3 regions of the Thaumasiovibrio subtropicus genome follow, and region 2 is predicted to be linked to each of the others. Evidence: predicted binding sites of a transcription regulator. Region 2 holds the regulator's gene; each other region holds the start of a gene.
The links. Region 2 encodes PurR, which represses purine synthesis genes. Its sites were predicted from a motif close to TNANGNAAACGTTTNCNTNA; they were not measured.
Positions count from the first base shown of each region.

Region 1: glpX (class II fructose-bisphosphatase) is a predicted target of PurR. The motif match lies at 3,239-3,258, and genes of this name have one in related genera.
Region 3: purM (phosphoribosylformylglycinamidine cyclo-ligase) is a predicted target of PurR. The motif match lies at 2,167-2,186, and genes of this name have one in related genera.

Region 1 covers NZ_AP023054.1:182,178-192,690, forward strand. The annotation lists gene TSUB_RS00890 (5-carboxymethyl-2-hydroxymuconate Delta-isomerase) at 1-48, shown strand, start outside; gene TSUB_RS00895 (DUF3135 domain-containing protein) at 121-432, opposite strand; gene TSUB_RS00900 (FAD-binding oxidoreductase) at 613-1,356, opposite strand; gene TSUB_RS00905 (helix-turn-helix transcriptional regulator) at 1,366-1,989, opposite strand; gene glpX (class II fructose-bisphosphatase) at 2,173-3,180, opposite strand; gene zapB (cell division protein ZapB) at 3,526-3,768, shown strand; gene rraA (ribonuclease E activity regulator RraA) at 3,809-4,315, opposite strand; gene TSUB_RS00925 (1,4-dihydroxy-2-naphthoate polyprenyltransferase) at 4,412-5,317, opposite strand; gene hslU (HslU--HslV peptidase ATPase subunit) at 5,488-6,822, opposite strand; gene hslV (ATP-dependent protease subunit HslV) at 6,834-7,361, opposite strand; gene TSUB_RS00940 (SPOR domain-containing protein) at 7,538-8,149, opposite strand; gene cytR (DNA-binding transcriptional regulator CytR) at 8,235-9,239, opposite strand; gene priA (primosomal protein N') at 9,641-10,513, opposite strand, start outside.
Region 2 covers NZ_AP023054.1:1,846,282-1,856,794, forward strand. The annotation lists gene TSUB_RS08325 (sodium-dependent transporter) at 42-1,532, shown strand; gene TSUB_RS08330 (MetS family NSS transporter small subunit) at 1,534-1,629, shown strand; gene TSUB_RS08335 (hypothetical protein) at 1,804-2,319, shown strand; gene TSUB_RS08340 (DUF2860 family protein) at 2,335-3,333, shown strand; gene panP (pyridoxal-dependent aspartate 1-decarboxylase PanP) at 3,595-5,244, shown strand; gene torD (molecular chaperone TorD) at 5,615-6,271, shown strand; gene purR (HTH-type transcriptional repressor PurR) at 6,609-7,613, shown strand; cyclic di-GMP riboswitch class I at 7,793-7,892, shown strand; gene TSUB_RS08360 (TfoX/Sxy family DNA transformation protein) at 8,016-8,618, shown strand; gene torE (trimethylamine N-oxide reductase system protein TorE) at 8,755-8,922, shown strand; gene torC (pentaheme c-type cytochrome TorC) at 8,984-10,171, shown strand; gene torA (trimethylamine-N-oxide reductase TorA) at 10,187-10,513, shown strand, end outside.
Region 3 covers NZ_AP023054.1:2,839,261-2,849,773, forward strand. The annotation lists gene TSUB_RS12585 (uracil-xanthine permease family protein) at 17-1,240, shown strand; gene upp (uracil phosphoribosyltransferase) at 1,322-1,948, opposite strand; gene purM (phosphoribosylformylglycinamidine cyclo-ligase) at 2,249-3,289, shown strand; gene purN (phosphoribosylglycinamide formyltransferase) at 3,293-3,937, shown strand; gene TSUB_RS12605 (class II glutamine amidotransferase) at 4,010-4,837, opposite strand; gene lpcA (D-sedoheptulose 7-phosphate isomerase) at 4,859-5,437, opposite strand; gene fadE (acyl-CoA dehydrogenase FadE) at 5,774-8,227, shown strand; gene TSUB_RS12620 (TIGR03503 family protein) at 8,304-9,557, opposite strand; gene dnaQ (DNA polymerase III subunit epsilon) at 9,566-10,309, opposite strand; gene rnhA (ribonuclease HI) at 10,357-10,513, shown strand, end outside.

The DNA of each region.
Region 1 (10,513 bases), 1.7 Mb from region 2:
GAAATGCGAGATATGGAGCGAGAAACCTTCACCAAGGTTTTGCAGTAACCGTTGGAATGAAAAAGAAAGCGCGACACTGAGTCGCGCTTTTTGATCCTGTCTTGAGTCCTGATGGTGTTGTCAGGAGTGGAATTGAATCTCAAACACCTCGGCTTGGTGTTCACGTAGTTGAGCGGGATCGTTGAGCGCCAGGCTGAAGCGGTGCAACTGAGTTTGTAGCTCACCCATCAACAACACGTTCGCGTGATTGGGATTTTTGCTGTAGCTGATCACTCGCCGTATATGGCTCATTTGTGCTCGGAGTCGCGGTTTCATCGCGTCGTTTGCGCGGTCTATTACCTCTTCACTCATTCGAGTGCGTAGCGCTTCAAGTTGATCCGGGTGATGCTCAGCCATGTGCATCATCTCATCGAAAGAAGGCAACTTCTGCATACTCTACTCCTTCTGCCTCTTCGCCCAATAAACTCTATTGATACTTCTGAGACTAGGAGGCATTCCGACGACCAGCAACTCCGTTGTCGACTCATTACTGAGAAATGATGGACATATGCACCAGTGTCACAACTTAACCAATTGTCATTGCGACACTTTTATTACCGCGCAATTTTTCGTCTACCAGTAGTGTTCCATGGTGATCTGTCCCGGTTCGCGGCGTAAGTGTTTTTTTAATCCGCGGGCTTCGAGGAGGCTTTTTGTCTCTTTGACCATTTCAGGGTTACCACAGATCATGACATGGCTGTTTTCAGCATCAAGAGGCACCCCAACCATGCGCTCGAGCAGCCCATCGGTTAACGCATAGGTTATTCGCCCATTAAGCGCGCCGGGGACGGGTTCGCGACTCACAAAGGGTTGCACAATCAGTTGATCTGGATAGTGAGCCTTTAACTCATTGATCTCGCCTTGGTAGCTGAGGTCAGCGGCGTAGCGGACCGCATGGATTAAGACGACTTTACGAAAGCGACGCCATACCTGCTTTTCTCGTAATATCGAGAGGTAAGGGCCAATGGCGGTGCCTGATGCAATCATCCACAGTACCTGCGCATCCGGGACTTCGTCGAGGGTGAAAAAGCCATTAGCGCGGGCAGTAATGAGCACTTCATCGCCGCTATCTAAAGCGTGTAGTCGAGGTGAGAGTAAGCCATCAGCAACACGAGTGGCATAGATCTCGACACGGTTTTCTTCGGGTGGATTGACGAAGGAGTAGGCGCGTTGAACCCTTTTGCCATCAATATCGAGTGCAAGTTTTGTAAACTGGCCCGCTTTAAAGGGTTCAATATTGGCTTCTAACACCAAACTGAACAAGTTGTTGTTCCAGTGTCGATTATCAATAACAGTTGCAGGGATCCAATCAGCCATACGTACTCCTTAGTCGTTGACAGTGATACGGTAAGCGCATCGGCGTTGACCTGCGATGATATGTTCCGTTCGGTCGACCGTGCATTGGGTGCCTAACAGGCGGCGAAAAATCTGAAGCTCAGACTGACATAATGTTTGGGATTTGGTAGCGGCACGACAAATGGGGCAATGATTCTCGACAAGCAAAAAGTCTCCATCATCGGCATCTAGTAACTCAGCCATATACCCTTCTTGCTCTCTAAGTGTAGTCAGTTTTTCCAGCTTTTCTTTGATTGTTGTGACTGAATTGAGGCTAGTTTGATAGTGCTTAAAGCTATTCTCTTCGCGCGCTCGGATGACGGCCGACATGGCCGCTTGATCTAAGGTATTCTCCATCGCTTCAATCAGCTGAATGGAGAGATCCGCGTGACGATCAGCGAAGTGCTGGTGTCCCAGTGCAGAGAGTTTCCAGTGACGTGTAGGCCGACCCACCTTGACCCTTTCGTCAAAAAAAGTGATCAACCCTTCTTGCTCTAAGCCTTGCAGGTGCTGGCGCGCGCCCATGGTGGTCATGGAAAATTCATCTGCGAGTTCTTTGGCTGTGGCGCTGCCAAACTTTTTCAGGCGTTGGAGTATTTTGTCTACCGTCTTCATTACTTACGACTTCCATCTAAAGAGCGTCTGGTAAAGCAAACACTTTATTTATTAATCCTAGCTAACTGTTTGCTGTCGCGGCAAGTGTTATAGAAAAAAATGCGTAAGGGAGGGAGATATAGCGGAAAGCGGTGAGGAGGAAAATAGGGACTGATACCGCCGTAGCGATATCAGTCGGCAGACTTACAGTACCTGCTCTTTGACTCCGTCATCTTTACGATCGAGGTAGTGAGTCGATTTGATGCGGCGGATAGTACGGCATTTACCGCGAATAAGTAGCGTTTCTGTGGTCGCCATGTTGCCTTGGCGTGTGATGCCATCGAGTAGGTCACCTTTGGTGATGCCCGTACCAGAGAAAACCACATTGTCACTGCGCGCCATATCGCCTAACGCCAGTACTTTGTTGGTTTCAATGCCCATCTCTTTACAACGCGCGATTTCTTCTTCACCAAGGCGACGATTTTCGTCGTTGTCACCTTTGACCTCATGGCGTGGAAGCAAGCGGCCTTGCATATCACCGCCCAGTGCACGAATGGCAGCAGCCGAAACCACACCTTCTGGTGCGCCGCCGATACAGTACATGATGTCGACTTCACTATCAGGCATACAAGTAAGGATAGAGGCGGCTACATCGCCATCTGGCACTGCGTAAACGCGCACACCCATCGCTTGCATTTCTGCGATAACGGCGTCGTGGCGAGGTTTAGCAAGGGTAATGACAACAAGCTCTTGCAGAGATTTGTTCAATGCAGCAGCAATGTTGTTTAGGTTATCGGCAAGCGGCAAGCTTAAATCGATTTTACCGGCAGCCGCTGGGCCAACAACCAACTTTTCCATGTACATGTCTGGTGCTTTGAGGAAAGAATCTTTTTCACCAGCCGCAAGAACAGCAAGGGCATTGTTCTGTCCCATCGCTGTCATACGTGTACCTTCAATCGGGTCTACTGCGATATCGACCGCATCACCGCCTTTACCTACTTTCTCACCGATATAAAGCATAGGTGCTTCATCGATTTCACCTTCACCAATGACAATCTCGCCATCAATATCGGTTTTGTTCAGCAGAATGCGCATTACTTCTACCGCAGCTTGATCAGCGGCGTTTTTGTCGCCACGGCCAAGCCATTTGTAGCCAGCTAGTGCAGCACCTTCTGTGACACGGGAAAAAGCCATCGCTAAGTCGCGTTTCATGATAACTCCGAAAGATAGATAAATGGGGGCTATAAACTCGGCGGGGATTCTAGCACAGCTAGGGAAACGTTTGCGTCATTTGTCGGTGGCTTTATGAAATTTTTTACTGATGACAGCGTAATGGATTGATTTTTTATTCCAAACAAAGGCGGTTTGAGTAATTGAATAAAAACGCTTGTACTTGTGTCAGCCATCCGTCAAAAGTGGTCTTTTTTCAGGCGGTCATGCCTGAAATTTATCAAATTGGGTAGCCCTTGTTCGCAAGCTGGTTACAATAGGGCTCTCTGCCTGAGGGCAACTTGTTTATCGACGCTCGGGATCGCCCGGCAATGGAAGGTGAAAACTATGTCAATCGAGATTCTTGAGAAGCTAGAAGCCAAAGTACAGATGGCTGTGGATACCATTTCCCTGCTACAAATGGAAATTGAAGAACTGAAAGAAAAGAATGCAACGCTGGAGCAAGAATCGAGTGAATTGCGCAGTGGCCGTGGTTCTTTAGAAGAAGAGAACCAGCGCCTACGTGAAGATCATCAGCAATGGCAAGCACGTATTCGCGCATTGCTTGGCAAAATGGATGACGTGGAGTAATAATCCCGTCCGTTGGCGCGGCACGCCGCGCCAAGCCTATTTACGCTTCTTCGTCAGTATCGTCTGCTATCTCTAGTGGCTCAGGTGATAAAATCACCCCAGTCAGATCTGCATACACATAATCTTCCGGTAAGAAGGTCACGCCACCAAAGTTGACTGGTGTGTCGATTTCGCCTAATCCCTTATCGTCTGCACCCACAGGGATAGATGCGAGAGCGTGAATACCGATGTCTAACTCTTCCAGCTCTTCCACATGGCGAACACAGCCATAGATAATGAGTCCTTCCCAGCCATTATCCAACGCTTGCTGTGCGGTATCGAGATCGACCAGTGCGCGCCGCAATGAGCCACCGCCGTCGACAAGCAGTACTCTGCCTTCACCGTCTTGGCTCAAGGTTTCGCTGATGAGGCGATTATCCTCAAAGCACTTGATAGTCGTGATCTGACCGCTGAATGTATTGCGACCGCCAAACGCGCTGAACATAGGTTCGACCACGTCCACTTGATCGGGGAAGATGTCACACAGTTCTGAAGTATTGTATTCCATAAGCTAACGTCTTGCCGTGGTTGAGGAAAGTACTGTAAATCCAGTATAACTGCCTGCTGCGCCTTTGCAATCAGTTCGCAAGGTAACAATGCGTGGTTAAGCTAACATGACACCGGCAGCAAAGAGCAAATTGGTTAATAGCGCGCATTTCACCATGGTAGCCATCATAGGTCGAAGTGCTGCGCCATCTGCGGAGCGATGAACGGCCAAACCGTGTTTGAGTAAGAGTGGCGAGGCGAGCAGAAACAACCATCCGAAAGGCGACTGAATTTCGAATGCAGCGAATACGGTTAAGCAGAGCACGGCGCCGCCAAGCAAAAAGAGATGGTATGCACGCCCCCAAGTAGGTCCCATGCGCACAGCCAGCGTCAGTTTTCCGCAGGCTTTATCGTTATCGATATCGCGCAGGTTATTGATATTCAATACCCCAACGGCGAGTAGACCACAGGCGGTCGCAGGCAGAAAAACCAATGACTCGATGGTGCCCGTTTGCAAGTAGTAAGTACCAGCAACACCTAACCAACCAAAAAAGATAAGCACGGAAAGGTCGCCTAGGCCCATATACCCATAGGGCTTGTTGCCGACCGTGTAGGCAATCGAAGCGATGATGGCCATCGCGCCTAGCAGCATAAAGCTGAACAAGTCTTGGGTACTGTTTGTTGCGAGTAAAATTAATGACAAACCACTTGCAACGGTGAGGAGCAGATTAAACGCGATCGCGCGTTTCATGCTAGCTAAAGAAACAGCGCCGGACTGAATCGCCCGCTGTGGGCCCAACCTGTCGTCATTATCTGTGCCTTTTACCGCATCACCATAATCGTTTGCCAAGTTGGATAGTATCTGCAGCAGTAAGGCCGTTAATAGTGCCAGAGCCGCAATACTCCAAGAGAACGGATGTTCAATGGCAGCGACAGCACTGCCGCAGGTGATTGACGCAATGGCGAGAGGGAGGGTTTTAGGTCGAGCAGCACTTGCCCAAATCGATAAAGAAGATGACGACATTTCTATCACTAACTGCTGTAAACATGGGGTAATGATATACCCAAAACTTATTAAGTTGCAGTTTCTACGCCAATTTCTATCTCAGCATGCTGCGATGGCAGTGTGATCACAAGGGATTGATGTGAAAAAGCCCCGAGTATTCGGGGCTTTGAACAGGTTTTGTGGGTGCGCTAAAGAATGAAGCGGCTTAGGTCTTCATCGGCGACCAGCTCACCAAGGTGAGATTTTACGTACTCGGCATCAACGTTAAGCGTCTCACCGGACTTCTCTGTTGCATCGAATGAAATCTCTTCCATTAGACGCTCCATGACAGTGTGCAGACGACGCGCACCGATGTTTTCTGTGGTTTCGTTGACTTGCCAAGCTGCTTCGGCAATCTGGGTAATCCCCTCTTCACTGAAGCTGACGTTAACCTCTTCTGTTTTAAGCAGGGCGGTGTACTGCTCTGTCAGGGATGCTTTAGGCTCGGTGAGAATACGTTTGAAATCATCGCTGCTCAGTGCTTCCAGTTCAACACGAATCGGTAAACGGCCTTGTAATTCCGGGATAAGATCGGAAGGTTTAGCGACTTGGAATGCGCCTGATGCTACAAAGAGGATGTGGTCTGTTTTCACCATGCCATGCTTGGTCGATACCGTGCTACCTTCGATGAGTGGCAGCAGATCGCGTTGAACACCTTCACGCGAGACATCTGGGCCCGACATTTCGCCACGCTTACAGATTTTGTCGATTTCATCGATGAAAACAATCCCGTTGTTTTCGACCGCATGAATCGCTTGCTCTTTTAGCTCTTCAGGGTTAACGAGTTTCGCTGCTTCTTCTTCCGTTGCCAACTTGAGCGCCTCTTTGATTTTCATCTTGCGGCTCTTCTTCTCTGTGTTACCAGACAAGTTTTGGAACATGCTCTGCAGCTGATTGGTCATCTCTTCCATGCCAGGAGGGGCCATGATCTCGACGCCAACCTGTGGCGCGGCGACATCGATGTCGATCTCTTTGTCATCGAGTTTGCCTTCGCGTAGTTTCTTACGGAAAGATTGACGGGTGCTAGAGTTGCTTTCGGCTTCTTCTGCTTGACCCCATGCATCACGCGGCGGTGGCAGTAGCGCATCGAGAATACGTTCTTCGGCTTGTTCTTCAGCACGGAAACGTACTTTTTCCGTTGCTTGCTGATGCGTCATCTTGATTGCGACATCAGTCAGGTCGCGAATGATGGTTTCCACTTCCTTACCGACGTAACCCACTTCGGTAAATTTGGTCGCTTCCACTTTGATGAAGGGCGCGTTGGCGAGCTTCGCTAAGCGGCGAGCGATCTCTGTTTTACCGACACCAGTAGGACCAATCATCAGAATGTTTTTTGGCGTGACTTCTGGACGTAGGTCATCGTTCAGTTGCATGCGACGCCAACGGTTACGCAGCGCAATAGCCACGGCACGTTTGGCTTTATCTTGTCCGATAATGTGACGGTCAAGCTCATGGACGATTTCGCGGGGAGTCATTTCAGACATGGGCATTCCTATTATTCGGTTTCAAGTTCTTCGATGGTATGGCTGTGGTTAGTGAAGACACAGATATCCCCAGCGATTTTTAGCGATTTTTCGGCAATCGTGCGCGCATCTAGCTCGGTGTTTTCGAGCAATGCGGTCGCTGCTGCTTGCGCGAAGTTGCCACCGGAACCTATGGCGATCAGATCGTGCTCAGGCTGCACGACGTCACCATTACCGGTAATGATCAGCGATGCTGTTTCATCGGCAACCGCGAGAAGGGCTTCAAGGCGACGCAGTGAGCGATCAGTGCGCCAGTCTTTTGCTAGCTCAACGGCCGCTTTGGTGAGATGACCTTGATGCATTTCGAGTTTGCGCTCGAAGCGCTCGAAAAGCGTAAATGCATCAGCCGTACCGCCAGCAAATCCTGCCAGTACTTTGTTGTTGTAGAGTCGGCGAACTTTGCGGGCATTGCCTTTCATTACGGTGTTTCCCAGAGAGACCTGACCATCTCCTGCGATAACGACTTTGTTGCCGCGGCGTACGGATACGATAGTTGTCACGGTTAACCTCAATATTGTGCTGGCAGGTATGCCAGATAAGCCATGGTCTATATCTGGGGACTAGGGAAATACTTTTCAAGCAGCGAAAGCTAACCCGATGCGATAAAGCGGTTAGCCTCTGTATGACTGGTGTTAAGTGAAATACTCAAGCACCCTGCGGGGGCTTGAGTCTACGACTATTCCCAATGCCAAATCGCGCAAGGCTCGATACCCGCGCGGCGAAGGACATTGCGATCGCGTTCGGCATCACGCTTTCTATCATAAGGGCCGAGAATGACGCGGTGCCATTCGCCTTTTTCGCCTTGGCTCACACGAATTTCACTGACAAGACCTTGGAACGCGATCATCGCTTTGCGCTCTTCGGCAGGCCCTGCATTACGGTAAGCACCACACTGCATTTGATAAGGGCGGCTCGGGCGAGATGGTTGCGTTTTTTCATCGACTTCGATGGTTTTATTCTCGAGGATATCTTTATAGCGCCATTCTTCTTCTGGCAGGGGAGGGATATCCGCCGTTGGTTTTGGCGTTGGCTTAGTTGCAGGCTTAGTCACGGGCTTAGCCGGTTGGCTTGGCGGTGTGGGAGAAACGGGTTGGTTGACCGGTGTCTCGGGCGTTGGGGATGTTGATAAAAAATAGAGGCCATAACCCAGTGCGCCGACTAAGACGAGGGCGATAATGCCCCATTTCACCGGAAACGGGTTATTTGCTGAAGGCTGTCGACGGGATTGTCGGGTATTTTTTTTCTTTGCGCCGCCACGGCCGCGCTTTACGTAATCTCGAGTTGCCACGTTATATTATTCGTAAGATGGGGTGGCTTAATAGTACAAACTTGCTCCCGCACTGACTAGTGCAGGAGCCTGATTGGTATCGCATTTATTGTGCTGGTGGTGCGGCGCTTTCACGGATAACCAGTTTAGCATCGAGTAAGCGTGAGCCTGCTTGCACATCTGAGCCTCGTAATAGATCAAGAAGCATCATCATTGCTTGTCGTCCAATTTCATAACGAGGCTGAGAGACGGTGGTCAACGGTGGATCACAGTACTCGGCAAACTGAATATCATCGAAGCCGACAATCGACAGTTCCTGAGGAACTCGGACGCCAAGACGTTTCGCTTGTTGCATCGCGCCAATCGCAATCACGTCGTTGTGACAGAAGATGGCTGTAGGTGGCTCAGGCAGTGAGAGTAATGTCGTCACGGCGCGGGCACCGGCGGCAAAAGAGAACTCACTCTGCACGGTGTAGGCTGGATTAAGGGGCACACCTGAGCGTCGCAATGCTTGCTGGTAACCTTGTGAGCGGAACTCACACAGTGCCGCTTCATCGGGGCCGGCAATCTGAGCAATATGCTTGTGGCCCATTTGAGTGAGGTAGTTAACCGCTTCAAATGCCGCCGTTAAGTTGTCGATGTGAACCGTAGGTAATTCCAACTCGGGGGCGTATTCGCACGCCATGACGAGAGGAGGGAGGTTCTTTTGTTCTGGCTTGCTGACATCAAATGGTAACTGAGTGCCAAGCAGTAACATGCCATCCGCTTGTTTGGTGAAGACGAGATTAACAAACGAACTTTCGCGAACTTGTTGTTGACCGCTGTCACCCAGCAGAACGAGATAGCCGTATTCCATGGCCGCTTCTTCGATACCGCGGATGATTTCAGTAAAGAAGGGGTCACAAATATCTGGAATGATTGCAACGATTGTTTTGGACTCATTGCGACGTAGGTTACGTGCCAATGAGTTAGGAGAGTATCCGGCCTCCATGACCGCCTGCTCAACTTTCTTCCTTGTTGACGCCGATACTTTTTCCGGGTTCATTAACGCGCGTGACACAGTTGCGGTTGAAACGCCGGCAAGCTGGGCAACATCCTTCATTGTCGCCATAGGGGTATATCCTCGCTATTTCTTCTCTCAGGGGTGCCAGCCGGATCGCCTAAAGCGGGCAATCAGCCTGCGCTGACAAACGTGCGTATTACTGCTTGTTAAAATACGTTATCTATTCTATGCGCTTGCATGACTATTAAACACAGGCTATTCATCACTTTTTTCAGCAAAAAAGAGATTTGCCTCACATATCTTTCATCTATTCAACCTTTGACCCTGATTTTAGTGGCGATATTTTTGTCAATAGGCCCTGAAACTGCCTCAAAAAAAGGAAATCCCTGCCCTTAGAAAAATACAGATATGCTTACAGTTCTCAATCAACAGAGTAATAAAAGTGTAACGGGTTGCTGAAACCAGATTTTGTGCTGTTTTGTATCACATTCGCCTCTATCGGCTGGCATTTAGCTCAGCTCTTGAGGCTCGACATCCAATGTCCAACGCACGCGCTTGGCGTCGGGTAGCATCTGTATAGCGGGTCGGGCAATCGCCAGGAGTTGCTGAAGTGAACGACGCTGCGGACTTTGAATAAGCAGCTGCCAGCGATATTTGCCAGCGCGGCGGGCTAGGGGCGCTGGATTGGGGCCGAGTAGTTCGATCTCTGGCGTTATTACCGGACTCGCTTGAAGAATTTGCCTGACTTGAAATAAAAAGGCGGCCGCAGCATCACTACTGTTAGCCTCGGCGCGCAACATGGCGAGAAAACGATAGGGAGGTAGGGCGGTCTGTTTGCGCTCTTCTAACGCGGATTGGGCAAACTCACCGTAGCCTTTGTGTAGCAGCGTCTTGAGTAGAGGATGATCTGGGTGGTGCGTTTGCAATAGTACTTCACCGGGTTTACTGGCACGACCGGCGCGACCAGCGACTTGGATGAGCAACTGCGCAAGACGCTCAGGTGCGCGAAAGTCACTACTAAATAACGCACTATCCACATCCAGCAAGGCGACTAAAGTGACATTCGGGAAGTGGTGTCCCTTGGCGAGCATTTGGGTGCCGATGAGTATTTGGTATTGATTGGCATGAATATCATCCAAATATTGCTCTAGGCTGCCTTTTCGTCGTGTGCTATCGCGATCGATCCGGATGGTCTTTTGTTCCGGAAAGAGGGTCTCGAGTTGTTGTTCTAACTGCTCGGTGCCTACGCCCGCGGTGATCAGTTGGGTTGAACCACAAGACTGACACTGATGATAGACAGGGCGTTGCGTTGAACAGTGATGGCAGCGCAGTTCATGACTGTGTGCATGATAGGTGTAATGGACATCGCAGCGCTCACAATC
Region 2 (10,513 bases):
TAAAGGAAATAGTTAGGGCATATAACTACTAGGAGTTTAAAATGCAACGAGAACAGTGGGGATCCCGCGTAGGATTCATATTAGCTGCTGTTGGCTCAGCGATAGGCTTGGGCAACATCTGGCGATTCCCTTATATGGCTTACGAAAACGGTGGTGGCGCCTTCTTTATTCCTTACCTTTTTGCCATGCTCACCGCAGGTATCCCATTCATGATCATGGAATTCACCATGGGTAGCCGTCTTCGTGGCGCTGCACCTCGTGTATTCGGTAAAATTAATGCCAAACTTGAGTGGCTAGGCTGGTTCCAAGTCTTTATTGCAGCGGTTATCGCAATTTACTACGTTGCCGTCATCGGTTGGGCAATCTCTTATATAGGCTTCGCGTTTAAGCAAAGTTGGGGTACGGATCCTAATGGCTTCTTCTTTAGCGAATACCTGAAACTCGGTGGCGACAATACACCTAGTAGCCTAGGTGCTATCCAATCGCATATCGCGGGACCAATGCTACTCGCGTGGGGCATTACCTTTGCCGCTATCTTTGGTGGCGTTAAAGGTGGCATTGAACGCGCAAGTAAGATCATGATGCCATTGCTGTTCATTATGGTGCTTGCCCTGATTGTACGTGTCGGCTTCTTGCCGGGTGCGACAGATGGCCTTAACTTTATGTTTAAGCCTGACTTCAGCCGTATCCTTGATCCTACCGTCTGGTCTGCAGCATACGGTCAAATCTTCTTCACACTGAGTGTGGGCTTTGCCATCATGTTGGCCTATTCAAGCTATTTGCCAGAGAAGTCTGACATCAACAACAACGCCATGATGACAGTCTTCATCAACTGTGGTTTCTCTATCATGGCTGGTGTGATGATCTTCAGCATCTTAGGTTACATGGCGCACCAACAAGGTGTCCCAGTTACTGATGTAGTTGAAAGCGGTGTTGGCCTAGCGTTTGTTACACTACCAACCGCAATTAACTTGTTACCAGCGCCGCACATTCTTGGCCCACTCTTCTTCTTCGCTTTGACTGTCGCAGGCCTAAGCTCAATGATTTCTATCATTGAAGCGGTGACTTCTGCGGTGATCGATAAGACCAAACTATCACGTAAAGTGGCGGCTATCTTGGTGTGTGGTATCGGTGCTGGACTTTCAATGGCATTTGCGACCAATGGTGGTCTACTACTACTCGACTTGGTCGACTACTTCATGAACAACGTTGCTCTGCTTGGTAGCTGCTTGATTGAGCTTATCCTTATCGGCTGGGTTGTAAACAAACTACCTGAACTACGCACACACGCTAACAGTGTTTCTGAGCTCTCTGTTGGTCAATGGTTTGATTTCTGCCTGAAGTTTATTAGCCCCGTGTTGCTGGCGATCATCTTGGGTAACAATCTGTTGACGACGCTAAAAGAAGGCTACGGCGGTTACCCACAATTTGATCAAAATATCTTCGGTTGGGGACTGGTCGCTGCCATGTTTATTGTCGCTGCTATTGTCAATGTAGCAAGCAAACCAGTTACTGACGTCACGGAGGCTTAAGATGGACATAAGCGCAATTATAATGATGATCATTGGCTTCGGTTGTACTTGGGGTGGCGCAGCACTGTGTATTCGCCGTGCGATGAACAGTAAATAGTCATCCAACGAAGACAAACCGTTCCAAAGACGAAAAACAGCACCTTCGGGTGTTGTTTTTTTCCTCTTAAAAGGTATCATGTACGCATAATTGATTTTCAGTTTCATAACGTTCGCGTTACACTCTTCAGGGTAAACTTCATCTTCAATATCAACGAAATATATAGGAAGTAGTATGAAGCGCATGACCCTAGCAATAACATTGGCACTCACTGCTTTAACCGTGAAGGCTGGTGAAAAAGAGTGTCAAAGTGAGATGTACCACAACTACGTAGACGCAAGCCTTGAGTGGTATCAAGACCTCGTCAGCGTTGCTGTAGAACAAGATGAATCGCTCACCGATGTAGCAGAATGGTTCCTCAATGGCCGTCGCACTCACTTCTTGTTTAATCGCACCGCAGTCGATTGGTACCTCAGCAATGAACCTGAAAAATTGCAGTTAGCATTATCTGTTGAGTCTTGGTTAACACTAGACCAAGCCGAGATTCGTGCACTTTCTGAGAGTCAACACGCACTTTCTGATGATGCCAAAGCAATGTATGAACTGCGACAAGCGAAACCCCATAAACAGAATTACCAATTACGCAGTGCTTTTGCTGACCTGTTAAGTCACCCAGACAAAATTGATGGTCCGCTAAAGTCCTATAACGAAAAAATGACTCAGTTGGCGGAGATGAACTGCCAACAATAACTTACGGTAGGCGCTATGCAAAGAAACACACTGGCAACACTGATCACCGCAACACTTTTAACTTCCGCTTCGGTCTCGGCAAATGTGATGCCCCCGAAAGACAATGGCTTTTCCGGCGATATAGGTGTCAGTGTGTTTTACACCTCCGGTCATTCACAGTTCAACATGGACGACGGCGCTGTCACCGACAGTATCTATGAAAAGGGAGAAAAAGAGTCTGATTCAACCATTGCCCCACTCGGCAACCTCAATTACACCTTCAACAATAAGCAGAGCCAACTCTTTCTCGGTGCAAGCCGCGCCGATGTGGCGGTTGGTCGCTTACACCTTGAGTTTGGCTATCGTCATTGGCTAGCAAACAGCACACAGCTCTCTTTTAGCGTGATTCCCGGCATCGTCGACAGTGAAACTTGGCAGGACCCCTATGTCGCCAATCAAACGCGTGTCATTTCAGATACCAACTCAAAAGCGTTTCGCTTTCAGGCTAACAATATCGTAGGCAGTGGCGTTAGTTGGGAAATCGCCGCGGGTGAGATTGAGATTGAAAATGAAAAAAGCGGCACCACAGACCCTAGCTTTGCGGCTATCAACAAATCCCAATTAGACCGCAACGCAGACGTGCTCTTTTCCGAGCTCGGTTATGCCTATATGGTCAATCGTGGTTTGATTCTGCGCGCTGCGATCGATTATCTCGATTATGGTGCTAAAGGTGATGCCATGGCCTATCAGCGCATTGGTGCGGAAGCATCGGTCATTCTGAACACGCGCCGCAGCTCAATTGTTACCACATTCGGTTTTGGGTCATCTTCGTTTGATCAATCCCATCCTATTTACAATAAAACGCGCGATGACAGCGACTACAGCATTTTCGTCGCTTATGAGTATCGTGAGCCCCTCGGTTGGAAGAACTGGTCGGTGATCAGTTTGATTGGCTACAATGAGACAGATTCGAATATCGATTTCTACGACGAAGACAGTCTACTCACTTCAGTGGGCATGAACTATCGTTTCTAGTCCGTTCGATAAAGGGGTGACAGCGTCACCTCTTTGTCATTAAATATTTCCTACCTTTCGCTGAACCAACATCACTTTCCACATCAAATAATGGTGAATGCCCGTTTTATCACCAATTGCACTCGCTTCTTACTTTTCCTTACGGTCAAAGCGGTTTTTTTTCTCATATAATTCAGATACCCTCTGTTTTTTGAATCACCATTTGCGTTGGCACTTAGAAGAAAAACGACAAATAAAGCCAAAAGGGACGCTGGACAAAAAATGTCAACTTTCACAAAACCTGCTGAAGCGACGCTAGAAAATCTGTTTCGCATTTTCACCATACCAGAAGCGCCGGGCTCAACACTCAGTTCCATAGAGACTCAAATCTCTGCGAACCTTAACGACTTTCTGCGCACCCACATTGCCGCAAAAGAGAAGCCCCTCGCCGAGATCGAAAAAGACTTCAGTGGTGCAGATATTCCTGAACACCCGAGCTACGTTTCAGAGCACACCGAATTTTTGCTAGAAAAACTGGTGGCGCAATCTGTGCATACCTCTGCGCCCAGTTTTATCGGCCACATGACATCAGCCCTTCCCTACTTCCTGATGCCGTTATCTAAAATCATGATCGGTCTCAACCAGAACTTGGTGAAGATTGAGACCTCGAAAGCCTTTACGCCCCTAGAGCGTCAAGTGTTAGGCATGTTACATAATCTGATCTATCAGCAACAGAGTGACTTCTACGACACTTGGATGCACAGCGCGGAACATTCACTCGGCGCATTTTGTTCTGGTGGTACCATTGCGAACATCACCGCACTCTGGGTTGCAAGAAATAACCTCTTAAAGGCTGACGGCGATTTTCAAGGCGTCGCTCAAGAAGGGTTGTTCCGTGCCATGCGCCACTATGGCTATGACGATATCGCCGTATTGGTCTCTGAACGTGGTCACTATTCATTGAAAAAGGCGGCAGATGTCCTCGGCATTGGCCGTCGCAGCCTTATCCCTGTCAAAACCGATGACGATAATCGTATCGACCTAGACGCACTGAATGAGAAACTGGCGGAGCTCAAAGCCAACAATATTAAGCCTTTTGCGATTGTCGGGGTTGCTGGCACCACAGAAACGGGCAACATAGACCCACTTGACGCCCTCGCCGATATTGCGCAAGCGCACGATTGCCATTTTCACGTTGATGCCGCTTGGGGTGGCGCTACCTTAATGTCTGACAACCATCGCCACCTGTTAAAAGGCATTGAACGCGCAGATTCCGTCACCATTGATGCTCACAAACAGCTTTATGTCCCTATGGGTGCCGGTATGGTGATTTTCAAAAACCCGGCGTCCATGGCTTCGATTGAGCATCACGCCGAGTATATTCTGCGTAAAGGCTCTAAAGATCTCGGTAGCCATACCCTTGAAGGATCGCGAAGCGGGATGGCTATGCTGCTCTTTGCATGCCTTAACGTTATTAGCCGCCAAGGCTACGAAATGTTGATCGACCGTGGTATCACCATGGCGGACAATTTTGCTCACTTAATTGATAGCCGTCCTGAGTTTGAACTCGTTACCCGACCTGAACTCTGCTTGCTGACCTATCGCTATGTCCCTGTCGAGGTGCAACACGCGCTGGATAAAGGGACACAAGAAGAAGTGACTCGCCTACATGAGCTTCTCAATGACCTAACCAAGTTCATTCAAAAGCGCCAACGTGAGTCTGGTAAGTCTTTTGTCTCTCGTACGCGTATCAATCCCGCGCGCTGGGATCGTCGCATCACCACGGTATTCCGGGTTGTACTGGCTAACCCGCTCACCACAGAAGAAATTCTTGAATGTGTCCTTGATGAGCAAAGTGATATCGCTAAGCAGAGCATCATTAGCCTGCCTAAATTGCTCGAGCTTGCGAGACAGATAAACGCACGACAGTAATCAACTACCGCCGCCTCAACAGGCAAAGCTTAAGAAGCAAGCAACAGGAAGCAGACTAACGCGGCGAGTTCAAGGCAAAGGGGTAACGGAATGGCTTTCCCCTTTCGAACACATTTAACGCAGAAATCGGGGCGCTAGTCGCTTCCCAAAGCGCGAGTTTTTTGGCTCGCCACCTTTGTTACTGCTTTTTGATGTAGTCGACTAGACCTTCAAAGCAGTGCCGCGATGGCAAACCTAGAAACTCGCGCTGAACAAGCATCTTGAGGTGACTTGAGTATATTCAAATAAGCATCTTCTTTTTGCTCTCCTTAAAAAGCATCTATACTTTCAGTGTGTTATGCAGAGTGTAGATGTGGCTATGAACGACCCATTGATTAATGAAAACCGTGCCCAAATGTACTGGTGGTTTTCTTCTTTGTTTTTTACTGAACTAACAGAGAAACAACTGCAGCATTATATGAGTCCACAGTTTCTTGCTTTTATTCAGCAGTTGTCAGAAGCAGAAGAGCTACAAGATGCCTCAGAACATTTCTCTCATGCCCTCACCCGGTTAAATTCCCGAGAAGATGTACAATTAGAGCTTGCCGCAGATTTTTGTAGTTTATTTCTAACAGGTGATCGCGCCAGTGCAATACCTTATGCCTCAGTCTATTTAAGCCAAGATAAATTAACCCACGGCGAAACCGCACAAGAAATTCGCGCACTACTGATAGAACATCAAATCGGTTTAGATGCGCAACATAATGAACCCGCAGATCACATTGCGATTATTCTCGACTTTGTTGGTAACTTAATCATTAATATGAATAAACATGAAAGCGACCAGCAAATTGCGAGACACCTCAATGATCAAATCGACATTATCCAGCGTTACCTCGTCAAATGGGTCCCCCAGTTTGTCGATCGCGTTAGTCAAAATGACCGCTTTGGTTTTTATGCAACCAGTGCAGAACTGCTTCAAGCTTTTTTGATATACGACTTAAGTTACTGTATTGAACAGTATCAAAGGCACCACACTACACCATGATGTTATTTAATGACACAGACTGCAAATACGGCCAGTAACTCGAGATGGGATTGCATCGAGCGTATAAACTACCCAAGCAATTCGTAAACCCATAGTGCTGAATAGTGATAAACACGTAGACAAGTGGTGAGAAATGCCGCAAGTGGTACCCCTGATATCACAATGTCGCGCTAAAATTCCGTATATCATTTCATAAAGATTGCACTATCGTCCTTACTCAGTAGAATGTGAACGCAAGCGATTACATAATGAAATGTTGCTGTGACCGTTTACACGCAACCACTCAATAATAGCCAGCGATGCGTACTGCTGGCAGATACGATATTAGAAGAAAAAAATGGCAACCATTAAAGATGTTGCGCGCATGGCTGGCGTCTCAACGACGACTGTCTCGCACGTAATCAACAAAACTCGATTCGTCGCAGAAGCTACGCAGAAAAAAGTGTGGGAAGCAATCGACGAACTCAACTATGCGCCAAGTGCCGTTGCGCGTAGTTTGAAGTGTAACTCTACCCGCACTATTGGCATGTTAGTAACCAAATCTAACAACCCTTTCTTTGCCGAGGTGGTTCACGGCGTTGAAGAGTATTGCTACAAAGCCGGCTACACACTGATTCTATGTAATACCGAAGGCAACTTTAACAAACAGCGTGATTACCTACGCATGTTAGCTGAAAAACGCGTCGATGGTCTTCTCGTCATGTGCTCAGATCTTGATGACGAACTACTTGCCATTCTCAATCGTCAAAAAGATCTACCGATGGTCATTATGGACTGGGGACCAGAATCTGTTACCACAGATAAGATTCGCGATAACGCAGAGAAAGGGGCGTATCTCGCCACGCGTCACTTCATCGACAATGGCCACCAAGAGATTGGTTGTGTGTCAGGCCATTTGCAGCGCAATACCTGTGTCGAGCGCATGAAAGGATTCAGTGCCGCGATGCAAGAGGCGAACTTGCCTATCAATCAAGATTGGATTATCGAAGGCGACTTTGAGTGCGAAACGGCAGTGAAAGCGGCGCAAGATTTCATCGCAATGGATCAACGCCCTACTGCTATCTTCTGCTTCAATGACATTATGGCGATGGCGTTAATCAGTACGTTTGAGCAGGCAGGTATTAGTGTACCAGACGATATTTCGGTGATTGGCTATGACAACATTGATTTATCTCCTTACTTTTCACCACCTTTAACGACAATTCACCAGCCTAAGCACCGTTTAGGTAAAAAGGCAGTCGAGTTACTGATGGCGAGAATTAAAGATAAAGAACACGATAGCCAATTATTCGTCATGGAGCCCGAATTGGTAGTACGTAAGTCTGTAAAACGTATGAAATAAATTCATCATCTTTTTATAAATGCCTGCTTTGAGAACAAGCGGGCATTTTTTTGCCTTTTATGCAAATACGCCAATATTCTGTTCTGCACTTATCAAATTTCCCGTCAAAATTATGGTACCAATATCACGTTTTTATTGGGACGAAGATCAAAACCTATATTGATATAAGCTAAATATTGTCACGAACAGGGCAAACCATTCGAAAGATTGGGACGCAAAGCTTCCGGCCTAAATACAAGATTTTTAACGAATCTGGTAAATGGTAGCGGGGTTGCCGATGGAAAAACTAGTTGTACACACGGAAGTTGACAGAGCGTTGACATTCAGGAACTGCAGCTGGTCTATTCTTGGTTCCTAGCTCTGATTAGTGGTGACCTATTCACATAATCACCGAGATGTAGCATGGACAAACCAGTACTAAAAACTTCAATAAAGTTACTCAGTCGTTTTGGGACAATTAAGTCGCGTTCAATGTTTGGCGGTTTTGGCCTTTTCTTAGGCGAAACCATGTTCGCACTTGTTGTAAACGATAAACTTCACCTACGTGCTAACGCCAGTAACGAGCGTCAGTTCAAGGAGAGTCAATTCCAGCCTTACGTTTACAAAAAGCGTGGGTTCCCGGTTGTCACTAAGTATTATGCAATACCTGACACCTGGTGGGATGACGAAGATCAGATCATCTCTCAAGCATCCCTCGCACTCACCGCAGCGCAAGAGGATAAAAAGGATCAAGAGGCAAAAAAGGCGAAGTTGCCTGACCGAATCAAAGATTTACCCAATCTGAGATTGGCAAACGAACGAATGCTGAAAAAAGCGGGTATTACCACTGTTGAAGAGCTCGTAGAAAAAGGCGCTTTACAGGCATTCAGACAACTGCAAGACACGCAAGGCGAATCGCTAAACGTCGAATTACTTTGGGCATTGGAGGGCGCAATCACAGGGAAACATTGGTCTGTCGTTACCGAAGACCGACGTCAAGAGCTCCTGTCAAAGCTCGGTGGATGACGACTTTATAAGGCTAAATGCCAACAAATTCTGAGAAGGCTGACTTTCTATTGAAAGTCGGCCTTTTTACTTTTCAGCCCGCCATGACCAAGTACAGGGTCTATACTCCATTCATGGCACTCAGGTGGGCAATGTCATGGACAACAATACAACAACAACGTCGCAACGCAGTGATGAGTGGAAAACCTTTCTATTCATTGTCATTTTTCTCTTCCCTATCCTTTCGGTCATCATCGTTGGCGGATACGGCTTCTTCATCTGGATGATGCAGATCTTTTTCTGGGGTCCGCCCGGCCACGGCTAACAAACCATCTCAAACGCTTACTGACTTTCTATAACCACGCTTTTTTATCAGCGAGGCCACTATGAAAAAGCTTCTCTCCGCGATGTGGCGGACATTTCGACGCCCTGCGACAAGCATTAGCCTAGGCGTGCTTTGCTTAGGCGGATTCGTTGCCGGCATTATTTTCTGGGGCGGCTTTAATACTGCGCTAGAAGCAACCAATACCGAAGAATTTTGCATCTCATGCCATAACAAACCTGAGAATGATCTTGTATACACTGAATTGCAGCAAACCGTTCACTGGTCAAATCATTCTGGTGTCAGAGCCACCTGTCCCGATTGCCATGTTCCGCACAATTGGACAGATAAAATCGCCCGTAAAGTACAAGCCAGCAAAGAAGTCTTCGCTTGGTTTGCGGGCAGCATCAGCACAGTGGAAAAATTTGAAGACCGCCGCTTAGTACTCGCCCAACATGAATGGGAACGCCTTTCGGCTAACGGTTCGTTAGAGTGTAAAAATTGCCACAGTTACGCCAGTATGAATTGGGACCAAATGTCGGATACCGCGCGCATTCAAATGGAGCAAGCCGCGGAAAGAGACCAAAGCTGTATCGATTGCCATAAAGGCATTGCTCACAAGCTGCCGGAAGGGATGGAAAGCTCTGGCGGTATGATAGGCGAACTAGTGCAGCAATCACATAGCACCCGCTACAGCGTGGGTGAAAGTTACTACAGTGTCCGTCACCTCAACATTTATGAAGACGCCAATCTAACCACAGAAGGTGGCCTACTCAATCCCGCAACCAAAATTACCGTCATTGCTGAACAAGGCAATGCGATTCAGTTCAATATAGAAGGGTGGCGAAAAACCAAAGGTTTTGGTCGTGTGATAAACGAAGATTTTGGGTTAAACATACCCTCAGCCGCACTCACCAAAGAAGCAGCGGCCAACGACGACATTATCCAAGTCTTCGAGCAAAAAGAAGATGACCTCACAGGCCTTGGTTGGGAACGCGTCACAGCAACACTTTGGGCAGAGAAAGACTCTTTCCTCTCATCGCCTGATGCACTGTGGGCAAAAGCCGATGAATCTTATGTGACCAACTGCAGTATCTGTCACACGCAGCCCGCACCCGCTCACTTTAGTACCAATGCATGGCCTGGCATGTTTAATGGCATGTTGTCGTTCGTCAATCTTGACGCGGACAGTGAAGCATTAGTACTGAAATATCTACAAAAACATTCTTCAGATTTCTCAGATCATCACTGAGTAAGGTAGGAAATGATGACAGTAAGTCGACGTGAGTTTCTCAGAGGCTTAGCGACCACAGGCGTTGCAGCTGCTATCGGCCCTAGCTTAGTTGCGCCACTTGCCAACGCAGAGGAAGACGCCACGCTAGGCACATGGAAAACATCCGGTTCTCACTTCGGTGCATTTAGAGCACGCGTTTACGCAGGTAAAGTGCAAGAGATTGAACCATTAGCATTCGATAAACACCCCACTGATATGATCAACGGTATCAAAGGGGTGATCTACAACCCTTCAAGGGTGCGTTACCCAATGGTTCGCCTCAATTGGCTCAAGAAACATCGCTACAGCAGCGACACACGT
Region 3 (10,513 bases), 990 kb from region 2:
TTTTGCGAGGCTAATTATGTTGCATATACTCCAAGGAGCGCAAATGCTATTTGTTGCATTTGGTGCTCTGGTCTTAGTGCCGTTGCTGACCGGCCTAGACCCCAATGTTGCTCTTTTCGGCGCAGGTGCCGGTACCCTTCTCTTCCAACTCATTACCAAACGCCAAGTCCCCATCTTTCTCGCTTCTTCTTTTGCCTTTATCGCCCCTATCATTGTTGGTGTTCAAAACTGGGGGATCCCTGCCACCATGGGCGGACTGATGGCTGCAGGCTTGGTTTATATCTGCCTCGGCGGTCTCATCAAAGTACGCGGTGTTGCCATCATTCATCGATTACTTCCCCCTGTTGTGGTTGGCCCAGTGATCATGGTGATCGGTTTAGGGCTAGCCCCTGTCGCCGTCAACATGGCCCTTGGCAAGACCGGAGATGGTGCGGTGCAACTTATTGATGGCAGTATCGCGATGTTCATTGCTGCCGCTTCATTGCTGACCACAATTGCCGTCAGCGTCTTTGCAAAAGGGTTCTTTAAACTGATCCCTATCATGGCCGGCATCATTGTTGGCTACAGCATGAGTCTGTTTTTTGGTGTGGTTGATTTCACGCCCGTGCAGCAAGCCGCTTGGCTAGCCATGCCAGCCTTTACCTTGCCTGAGTTCAATCTCAGCGCTGTGCTATTTATGATCCCGGTAGCAATTGCACCTGCCGTCGAACACGTCGGCGATATGCTCGCGATATCGAATGTGACCGGAAAGGACTATATCAAGAAGCCTGGCCTGCATCGCACCATCGCAGGTGATGGCGTAGCAACCATTGCTGCCTCTATGGTTGGTGCTCCACCAAACACCACTTACAGTGAAGTCACAGGCGCTGTCATGCTGACCAAAGCATTTAACCCGGTGATCATGACCTACACTGCCATTACTGCCATTACACTCGCATTTGTCGGTAAGCTTGGTGCGCTATTGCAAACAATTCCAGTCCCTGTGATGGGCGGCATCATGATTTTGCTGTTCGGATCCATTGCCACGGTGGGTTTGAATACACTGATCAAAAACCAAGTAGATTTGAACGCACCTCGAAACCTTGTCATCGTCGCGATTACACTTGTTTTTGGTATTGGTGGCATGGCATTAGGCATTGGTGAGCATAGCCTAGAAGGCGTTAGCCTTTGTGGTATTGTCGCTATCCTTCTAAACCTCGTGCTCCCAAAAGACTTGGGTGACACATCCAAACATAGCTAACAGAGTCATCGCACATCGGTTAAACAACAAAAAAGGGCGTAACCCAGCGGTTACGCCCTTTTCTCGAAGATGACTCAGTGCTTACTTAGTACCAAAGATCTTATCGCCAGCGTCACCTAAGCCCGGCACGATATAACCTTTGTCGTTCAACTTCTCATCGATAGCGGCAGTATATAGCTCAACATCTGGGTGCGCTTTTTCCAACGCATCGATGCCTTCAGGTGCCGCGACAAGCACCAGCACTTTAATCGCTTTACAGCCTTTCTCTTTCAGCAAGTCAATCGTGGCAATCATTGAACCACCCGTTGCTAACATCGGATCGACAACCAATGCCATTCGCTCATCAATGTTAGAAGCCAGCTTGTTGAAGTAAGGCACCGGCTCAAGGGTTTCTTCATCACGATAGATACCAACCACGCTGATTCGCGCGCTAGGAATATGCTCCAGTACGCCGTCCATCATACCAAGACCAGCACGTAAGATAGGCACAACGGTGACCTTCTTGCCTTTGATTTGATCGATCTCAACGGGGCCATTCCACCCTTCAATGGTCACTTTCTCAGTCTCAAAGTCCGCCGTTGCTTCATAGGTCAATAGGCTACCCACTTCGGTTGCCAACTCACGGAAACGCTTGGTGCTGATATCACCTTCACGCATCAATCCAATTTTATGCTTAACCAGCGGGTGCTTGACCTCAACGATTTTCATAGAATGCTGTCCTAATTAGTTATTCTTCGAACTGATAAATATGGGGAAATTATACCTCAGACCCACGAATATGGCAGCTATCCGCACCCACTAACTGCCTATTTTCGTATAGTTAATCACACCATTTTCATGCACTTCATCATTATCTTCTGTTGCAGCACGTACTCATCACATCTCAGCACGCCAATTTAGCGTGACAATAACTAGAAAAAATATTTTTACGCAAACGTTTTCCTTTAGGTGACGTCTGCTGTTAGAATAGCCCCGCTTTTTTATCTTCAATGCGGTGAGGGTCCCCTTGTGAGCAGCAATAATTCTTCTCTTAGTTACAAAGATGCGGGTGTTGATATCGATGCTGGTAATGCTTTGGTTGATCGTATCAAAGGGGTGGTAAAGCGCACCCATCGTCCTGAAGTGATGGGCGGTATCGGTGGCTTTGGTGCTTTGTGCCAGCTACCAACAAAATACAAAGAGCCTGTACTGGTTTCAGGTACGGACGGCGTAGGTACAAAGCTACGCTTGGCAATGGATTTGAAAAAGCATGACACAATCGGTATCGACCTTGTGGCCATGTGTGTAAACGATTTGATTGTTCAAGGGGCAGAGCCTCTGTTCTTCTTGGACTACTACGCGACAGGTAAGCTAGACGTTGATACGGCAGCGGCTGTTGTTGCGGGTATTGGTGAAGGTTGTCTGCAGTCAGGTTGTGCACTGATCGGTGGTGAAACGGCTGAAATGCCTGGCATGTACCATGGCGAAGACTATGATGTCGCCGGTTTCTGTGTCGGTGTTGCTGAGAAATCAGAAGTGATCGACGGTACCAAAGTGAAAGCGGGCGATGCACTGATTGCACTGGGTTCAAGTGGTCCTCACTCGAATGGCTACTCGCTTGTGCGTAAAATCATCGAAGTGTCTCAAGCTGATCTTTCTGAAGAGCTTGAAGGTAAAGCACTTTCTGAGCACCTGCTTGAGCCGACCAAGATTTATGTGAAGTCAGTACTTAAGCTGCTAGAAAGCACCGATGTACATGCTATCTCTCACATCACAGGTGGTGGTTTCTGGGAAAACATCCCACGCGTTCTACCTGAAGGTGCCAAAGCCGTTGTTGATGGCAACAGCTGGGAATGGCCAGCAATCTTCAACTGGCTACAAGAGCAAGGCAACGTTGAGCGTTACGAAATGTTCCGTACTTTCAACTGTGGTGTTGGTCTTGTTATCGCTCTACCTCAAGAGCAAGCTGAACAAGCGATTGAGATCTTGAAAGCAGAAGGTGAAAACGCTTGGCTACTCGGCAAGATCGCCGATGCAGCCGAAGGCGAAGAGCAAGTAGAGATTATCTAAGCCATGAAAAAGATCGTTGTGCTGATTTCCGGCAGTGGCTCGAATTTACAAGCCATTCTGGATGCCTGTGAACAAGGTAAGATTGCAGACAGCCAAGTTGTAGCCGTATTCTCCAATAAAGAGAGTGCCTATGGCTTAGAGCGCGCACGACAAGCCGGTGTGGATGCGATTAGCTTAGATGCGAAAGCCTTCGACAGCCGCGATAGCTTTGATGATGCGCTTGCCAATAAAATTGATGCTTACACGCCAGACTTAGTGATTCTGGCGGGGTATATGCGCATCTTATCTGGTGAGTTTGTTCGTCGCTATCTCGGCAAGATGATTAACATCCACCCTTCGTTACTGCCAAAATATCCGGGCCTACATACCCATCAGCGTGCGATTGATGCCGGCGACAAAGAGCATGGCACAAGTGTGCACTTTGTCACTGAAGAGCTTGATGGCGGTCCAGTCATTTTGCAAGCGAAGGTGCCATTGTTTCCGGAAGACACAGCCGATGACGTACAAGCGCGTGTTCAACAACAAGAACATCGCATCTATCCGCTTGTTGCTGATTGGTTTGTCTCTGGGCGTTTAGTCATGAACAATGAGCAAGCGATCTTAGATGGGCAAGTGCTGCCCTCACAAGGCTATGCGAGCGACGAGTAATCGTTTGTTAAGCAACAAAAAACGCGACTTCAATGAGTCGCGTTTTTTTATGCCGTGTTTCCAGCCACTTCGCTACTGCGAAGATGTTGCCTCATTGCCCTGCTGAGGCTCTGGATGAGGCGTGCCTTCACGATGATAAATCACTTCACCCTTCTTAAACACACACATTTCCCCCACCAGCATACGATGCCACTGTTCGTTGTTTGTCAATGGCTGTGTGGCAATGACGGAGACCACATCGTTTGGGGTGGTCTCTTTCTGAAAGTCGATGGTGACATCTTCATCGATCAAGGACGCCTCACCAAAGGGTGCACGGCGCGTGATCCAATGTAGGTTATTGGTACAGTAATTAGCCACGACATCGCCATCAGAAAGCAGCATGTTGTAAACACCCAACTCACGTAACTGATCGCAACATTCCGCCATGAAGCTAAACAAGAGTGCGTCGTCATCAGGGCGGGTCGCAAAACGTTGCTCCAATTGGTTGAGTAACCAACAAAAGGCAATCTCGCTGTCCGTATCGCCAACCGGCACAAAACGTCCCGTCTCCAATCCCTGATAATTACTCAACTGACCATTGTGTGCAAAGGTCCAGTAGTGCCCCCAAAGCTCACGAGTAAAGGGATGCGTATTGACTAAACTCACCGAGCCACGGTTTGCTTGGCGAATATGGCTGATCACGGCACAACTTTTAATGGGGTACTGTTGCACTAACTGCGCAATACGCGACTCACAACTTGGATTAGGATCTTTAAAGTTCTGATACCCTTTACCATCATAAAACGTGATGCCCCAACCATCGCAATGAGGGCCGGTCTTTCCGCCTCGTTGCATCAGACCGGTAAAACTAAAACAGATATCAGTCGGCACATTGGCACTCATGCCAAGTAGTTCACACATATTCCTTGTGATCTCCTTTGATTACTTTTCCATCTCTTTCTCAATCAATTGGATCAGGATATGGATAATCTTAATATGGATTTCTTGAATACGATCAGCATAGCCGAAATGCGGCACTCGAATCTCTACATCCGCGAGACCTGCCATTTTACCGCCATCTTTCCCGGTCAATGCGATCGTTTTCATGCCTTTCTTCTTAGCTGCATCGATAGCATTCAAGATGTTGCCTGAGTTACCAGATGTCGATATACCCAGTAGCACATCACCCTGGCTACCTACCGCCTCCACGTAGCGCGAGAACACATAGTCATAGCCAAAATCATTGCTGACACAAGACAGGTGACTAGGGTCTGAAATCGCAATACCAGGATAACCAGGACGATTTTCACGGTAACGCCCCGTCAGCTCTTCGGCAAAATGCATCGCATCGCAATGCGAGCCACCGTTACCACAAGATAGTACCTTTCCGCCCTGCTTAAAAGACGCCGCTAGCATCTCCGCTGCACGCTGAATATCAGAAATGTTGTCGTCATTACTTAGGAATTCATTCAAAACACGTGCGGCTTCTTCTAGTTCACCGCGAATCAAATCGCTATACATATCAGTCTCTTTTGTCAGTGCTGTACGCTACAGCTAAGCCTTGCCATCATTTAACTGCAAAAAACAAAATCTGTCGACCTTTGCGCCCGGAGGTTGTGAACAGCCCCCAAACACCCATTCGCCATAACAGTTTGAATTTAATAGATCTATTACAAAGTGTAGTGCGAAATAGCCAAATTTGACTGCGCAATCTGTAAACAGTTGATTCTCTGAAAATTAGAGTAAAAACACTGATCCTGCTCACAAGCTTATTCACAATTATTTTACAACTTATCAAAGATGACATTACACTCAATAAGTGGTTAGACCTCTTACCAAGGTCTTAAGGAGAGCACTATGACAACCCTCAGCTTTACTCTACTCATGATTGGCGTACTCGGTACTCTCGCGTACCATCGCGCCAGTTTGAAGACCTTTACTTTCATCACAGCGATCACTCTGCTCATTGGCACCGCTTTCTCCATTGTCGGTTTATATACTTGGCTCACCGCGGCTGCGTTATTCCTTTTTTTGAACACACCTTCTTTACGCTTGCCAGTTAGCCATAAGCTACTGCAACTCTTTCGTGGTGTGATGCCAGAAATGTCCCCAACAGAAAAAGCTGCCATTGAAGCCGGGACGGTATGGTGGGAAGCTGAACTGTTTGCAGGAAAGCCAGATTGGCAACGACTTCACGATGTCCCTGTGCCGCGGCTGACTGCTGAAGAGAAAGCGTTTCTGGAGGGGCCAGTCAATGAAGTGTGTAAAATGGCCAATGACTTTGAAATTACCCATGAGTTAGCCGACCTTCCAGAGCCTATTTGGCAATACCTCAAAGAGCAACGTTTCTTCGCGATGATTATCAAAAAGGAGTACGGCGGGCTGGCGTTCTCTGCGTATGCACAATCTCTGGTATTACAAAAACTCACTGGCGTCTCGAGTGTACTGGCATCAACAGTCGGTGTCCCAAACTCATTGGGCCCCGGCGAGCTGTTACAACACTATGGTACCGAAGCCCAATGTAACCACTACTTACCACGCCTTGCTGTCGGCAAAGAGATGCCTTGTTTCGCCCTCACGAGTCCAGAAGCAGGCTCCGATGCTGGCGCGATCCCTGATTTTGGTGTGGTTAAACGTGGCATGTGGGACGGTGAAGAGATCCTTGGTATGGAACTCACATGGAACAAACGCTATATCACACTTGCGCCGATCGCCACCGTCCTTGGACTCGCATTTAAACTCTCCGATCCCGATCATTTACTCGGTGACACAGAAGAGCTCGGGATCACCTGCGCATTGATCCCAACGGATCTCGACGGAGTGAAAATAGGACGCCGTCATTTTCCGCTCAACATTCCTTTTCAAAATGGTCCAACACAAGGCGAAAAAGTCTTTGTACCACTCGACTTCATCATCGGCGGGCCGAAGATGGCTGGTCAAGGTTGGCGAATGCTGGTCGAATGTTTGTCGGTGGGTCGTGGTATTACTCTCCCTTCCAACTCCACCGGCGGCGCAAAATCGGCCGCTCTCGCTATCGGTGCCTATGCGCGGATTCGTCGTCAATTCAAACTCCCGATAGGTAAAATGGAAGGCATTGAAGAGCCACTCGCGCGGATTGGAGGGAATGCTTATGCCATGGATGCCGCGACGACGTTAACGGTATCAGGTATCGATCAAGGCCAAAAACCCTCCGTCATCTCCGCCATCGTGAAGTATCACTGCACCCATCGCAGCCAACGTTGTATTATCGATGCCATGGATATCGCTGGCGGTAAAGGCATTTGCATGGGGCCTAACAACTTCCTTGCCCGAGGCTATCAAGCCGCTCCCATCGCCATTACCGTCGAAGGTGCAAACATTCTCACACGATCGATGATCATCTTTGGACAAGGCGCGATCCGCTGTCACCCCTATGTACTCGAAGAGATGCATTCCGCTTATCTTGACGATCAACACGCCGCCTTAACACGCTTCGATGCGGCATTATTCGGCCATCTTGGTTTTGCTATCAGTAATACCGTGCGCGCTCTCTACCTTGGTCTCACGCTGGGTCGCAGCAGCGCATCCCCCTACAAAGACAAAACCAAACGCTATTATCAACAGCTCAATCGTTACAGTGCTGACCTTGCGCTACTCTCCGATGTGTCGATGGCTGTTCTTGGTGGCGATTTAAAACGTAAAGAGCGCCTGTCTGCTCGTCTTGGTGACATGCTTAGCCAAATGTATATTGCTACGGCAGCACTCAAGCGCTTTGACGATGAAGGCCGACAAGCAGATGACTTCCCCCTATTGGATTGGGCCGTCCAAGATGCGCTTTATCAATGCGAAGTCGCTATGGCAGCCTTCTTAGCTAACTTCCCTAATCGCTGGATAGCAACAGGCTTAGCAGCCATCGTCATGCCGCTTGGACAACGTCAGCGTGCGCCGAGTGACATCGCCGATCATCGCGTCGCACGGATACTGCAAACCCCTTCTGAGACACGTTCTCGTCTGGGTCGCAACCAGTATTTAATCGCTGGAGTAAATAACCCAATAGGCAATATCGAGTCCGCACTCAACGCCGTACTCGCGGCAGAGCCCATTTTTGATCGCGTCTGTGTTGCACTCGGTAAGAAGCTACCTTTCGTTCGACTGGATGAAGTGGCGGCTCAAGGGCTAGCCAAAAATGCCATCAATGACACTGAAGCAGAGGTATTGATCAAAGCAGAGCAAGCGCGCTTACAAACCATTAATGTGGATGATTTTGACCCTGTAGCTCTTGAGGCCAGCCAAGTGAAAGGGAAACAAAGCGATCATATCAACGCAGCCTAAGCCACTATCTTGAGCAACAAAAAGAGGCAGCCTATGTGCTGCCTCTTCGTCTATTCCCACCAGCACGCTTGATCGTTTAGCTCGACTCCGGCGAATCGAGATCAGGCATACTGTCAGCCATCATCTTCGCTGTGCGGCGTTTCTTAATAATAATGGCTATCACAATCGCCAATAGCAGGATCACGACATTTGTGACTATCACAATCATCATTGTCGTCTTCTGTGCTGCCGCGCGTTCTTCTGCCATTTTCGCTTCCAGTTCCAAACGCTCTTTTTCTTCTTGGACGCGTCGAAACTCTTCGAGATTCCTATCGAGCTGCAGTTCGGCCTGTACAGCGAAAGACTGCTCTGGCAACTCAAAAATTAATTCGCGATCGTTGTAAGCATCTGTGGCATACAACCAGCCCTGCCAGCCATATCTACCGGGCTCTTTGCCGTTAGTAATCGATGCCACCAGCGTCTCTTCATCTTGCATGGCTTGCGCTTGGTCGATCTCCATTTGCCCACCCGGAAAAGTTTGTTCAACATGGATGGCCAAACTGCCTGGCACAATGGTGCCCGGTTCTGGTTCAACAGCAATCTTATGCGGCTCTTCGGCGGTGCGCCCTTGAATAAAGCTCACCATGATTGGCGAAGGATACACCAACACTTGTTGATCCTCAGCCCGCATAAAAACACCGTTTTCTGAGGAGATCCGCACATTGTACTTTCCTGGCGCGACCGAAATAGGCAGCGTTACCGTGAAGGTGCCATCACCCGCACGCTCGTCCATCATGGTGCCATCATCGACAAACTCACCAATCACTTGTGGTATCGGGCGAGCAGCCGCTGGCAAAGATTCAACGTTCTCCATGGCTTTGGTGAAAATCACTTGAAGCTTGATCCGATCGAGAAAATCTCGACTCCGAACCTGCTCGCCTTCTTCAGTTAGCCGCGCGGTAAATTTCAAGGTTTCACCATAGTAAAGACGACGCGGAAACTGATCTAAGCTCATGATAAGGTTCGTCATCAACTTAATACTGTTGTCTGGCGAAACCTGCCCTATCGCTTGCCACGGCCCCGGCATAGGTTCATTAACCGAGACAATATCCATACCGTCTTCTTGATACCATTCGATATAAGACGGATGCCGCCATGCATAATATTTTGTTCCATCAGGACGCACCAGCACGACGGGTGTACTGCCTTCGTCGCGGTAAATCATGAAGGTGATACGCTCAATAGAGGGGTCAACACGAAATCGATTTTCTAGCAGTTGCATTTCCATCTCTGCCCAAACGGGCAAAGAGAGCAGGAAACTGAGAAGAATACCGATAAAGCGTGCCGTCATATCTGCTCCTATTGTCGCCAGAGGGAGGTATTCCCTTTCTTTTCAATCAGATCAAGTCTGGACTCGTGTGCATCCATTTCATCGGCCGATGCCTTGATGACCTTTAGCGCTTTTCTGCCACTGGCGAGACGTCGAATGCCACTTTCTGTACCTGTGTCACTATTTCCATCGCCACTGCCATCAGAAAAAGCCAAACTTGTCTGTCCCCCCGTCATCATCAGGTAGACATCGGCGAGGATCTCGGCATCGAGCAAAGCGCCGTGAAGGGTACGGTGCGAGTTATCTATACCGTATCGCGAACATAACACATCAAGATTATTCCGCTTCCCGGGGAAGATCTTCTTCGCCATTGCCAAAGTATCGGTCACATGACAAAGGTCGGCCGTTTTCACCCCAGCCTTGAGTTTATCAAACTCATAATCCATAAAGCCGACGTCAAAGGGCGCGTTATGCGCAACTAACTCAGCACCCTTGATGTAATCAAGAAATGACTGATGGATGGCGGCATAATCCGGCTTATCTTCTAAAAATTCATCGGTGATACCGTGAACGTCTATCGCTTCGAGATCAATGGCGCGATCGGGCTTGATATAGACGTGGAAATTGTTTCCAGTCAATTTACGATTCACGATCTCCACGGCACCAATTTCGATGATACGGTGCCCAAGGTAATGGGGACCGCTCTCCATATTCATACCCGTGGTCTCGGTATCGAGCACGATAATGCGCTCGTTACTGGCTTCAAACATCATATCTGTGTCACACTACTGGCATTGTTAATTATTGAATACTACCAAATATGCGCAAACAGGTAGAGATTTTCACCGATGGATCTTGCTTAGGTAACCCGGGGCCGGGCGGATATGGCGTCGTCATGCGCTACAAAGGGCATACCAAAGAGCTCAGTGATGGCTTCCATCTCACCACCAATAATCGGATGGAATTACTGGCGGCAA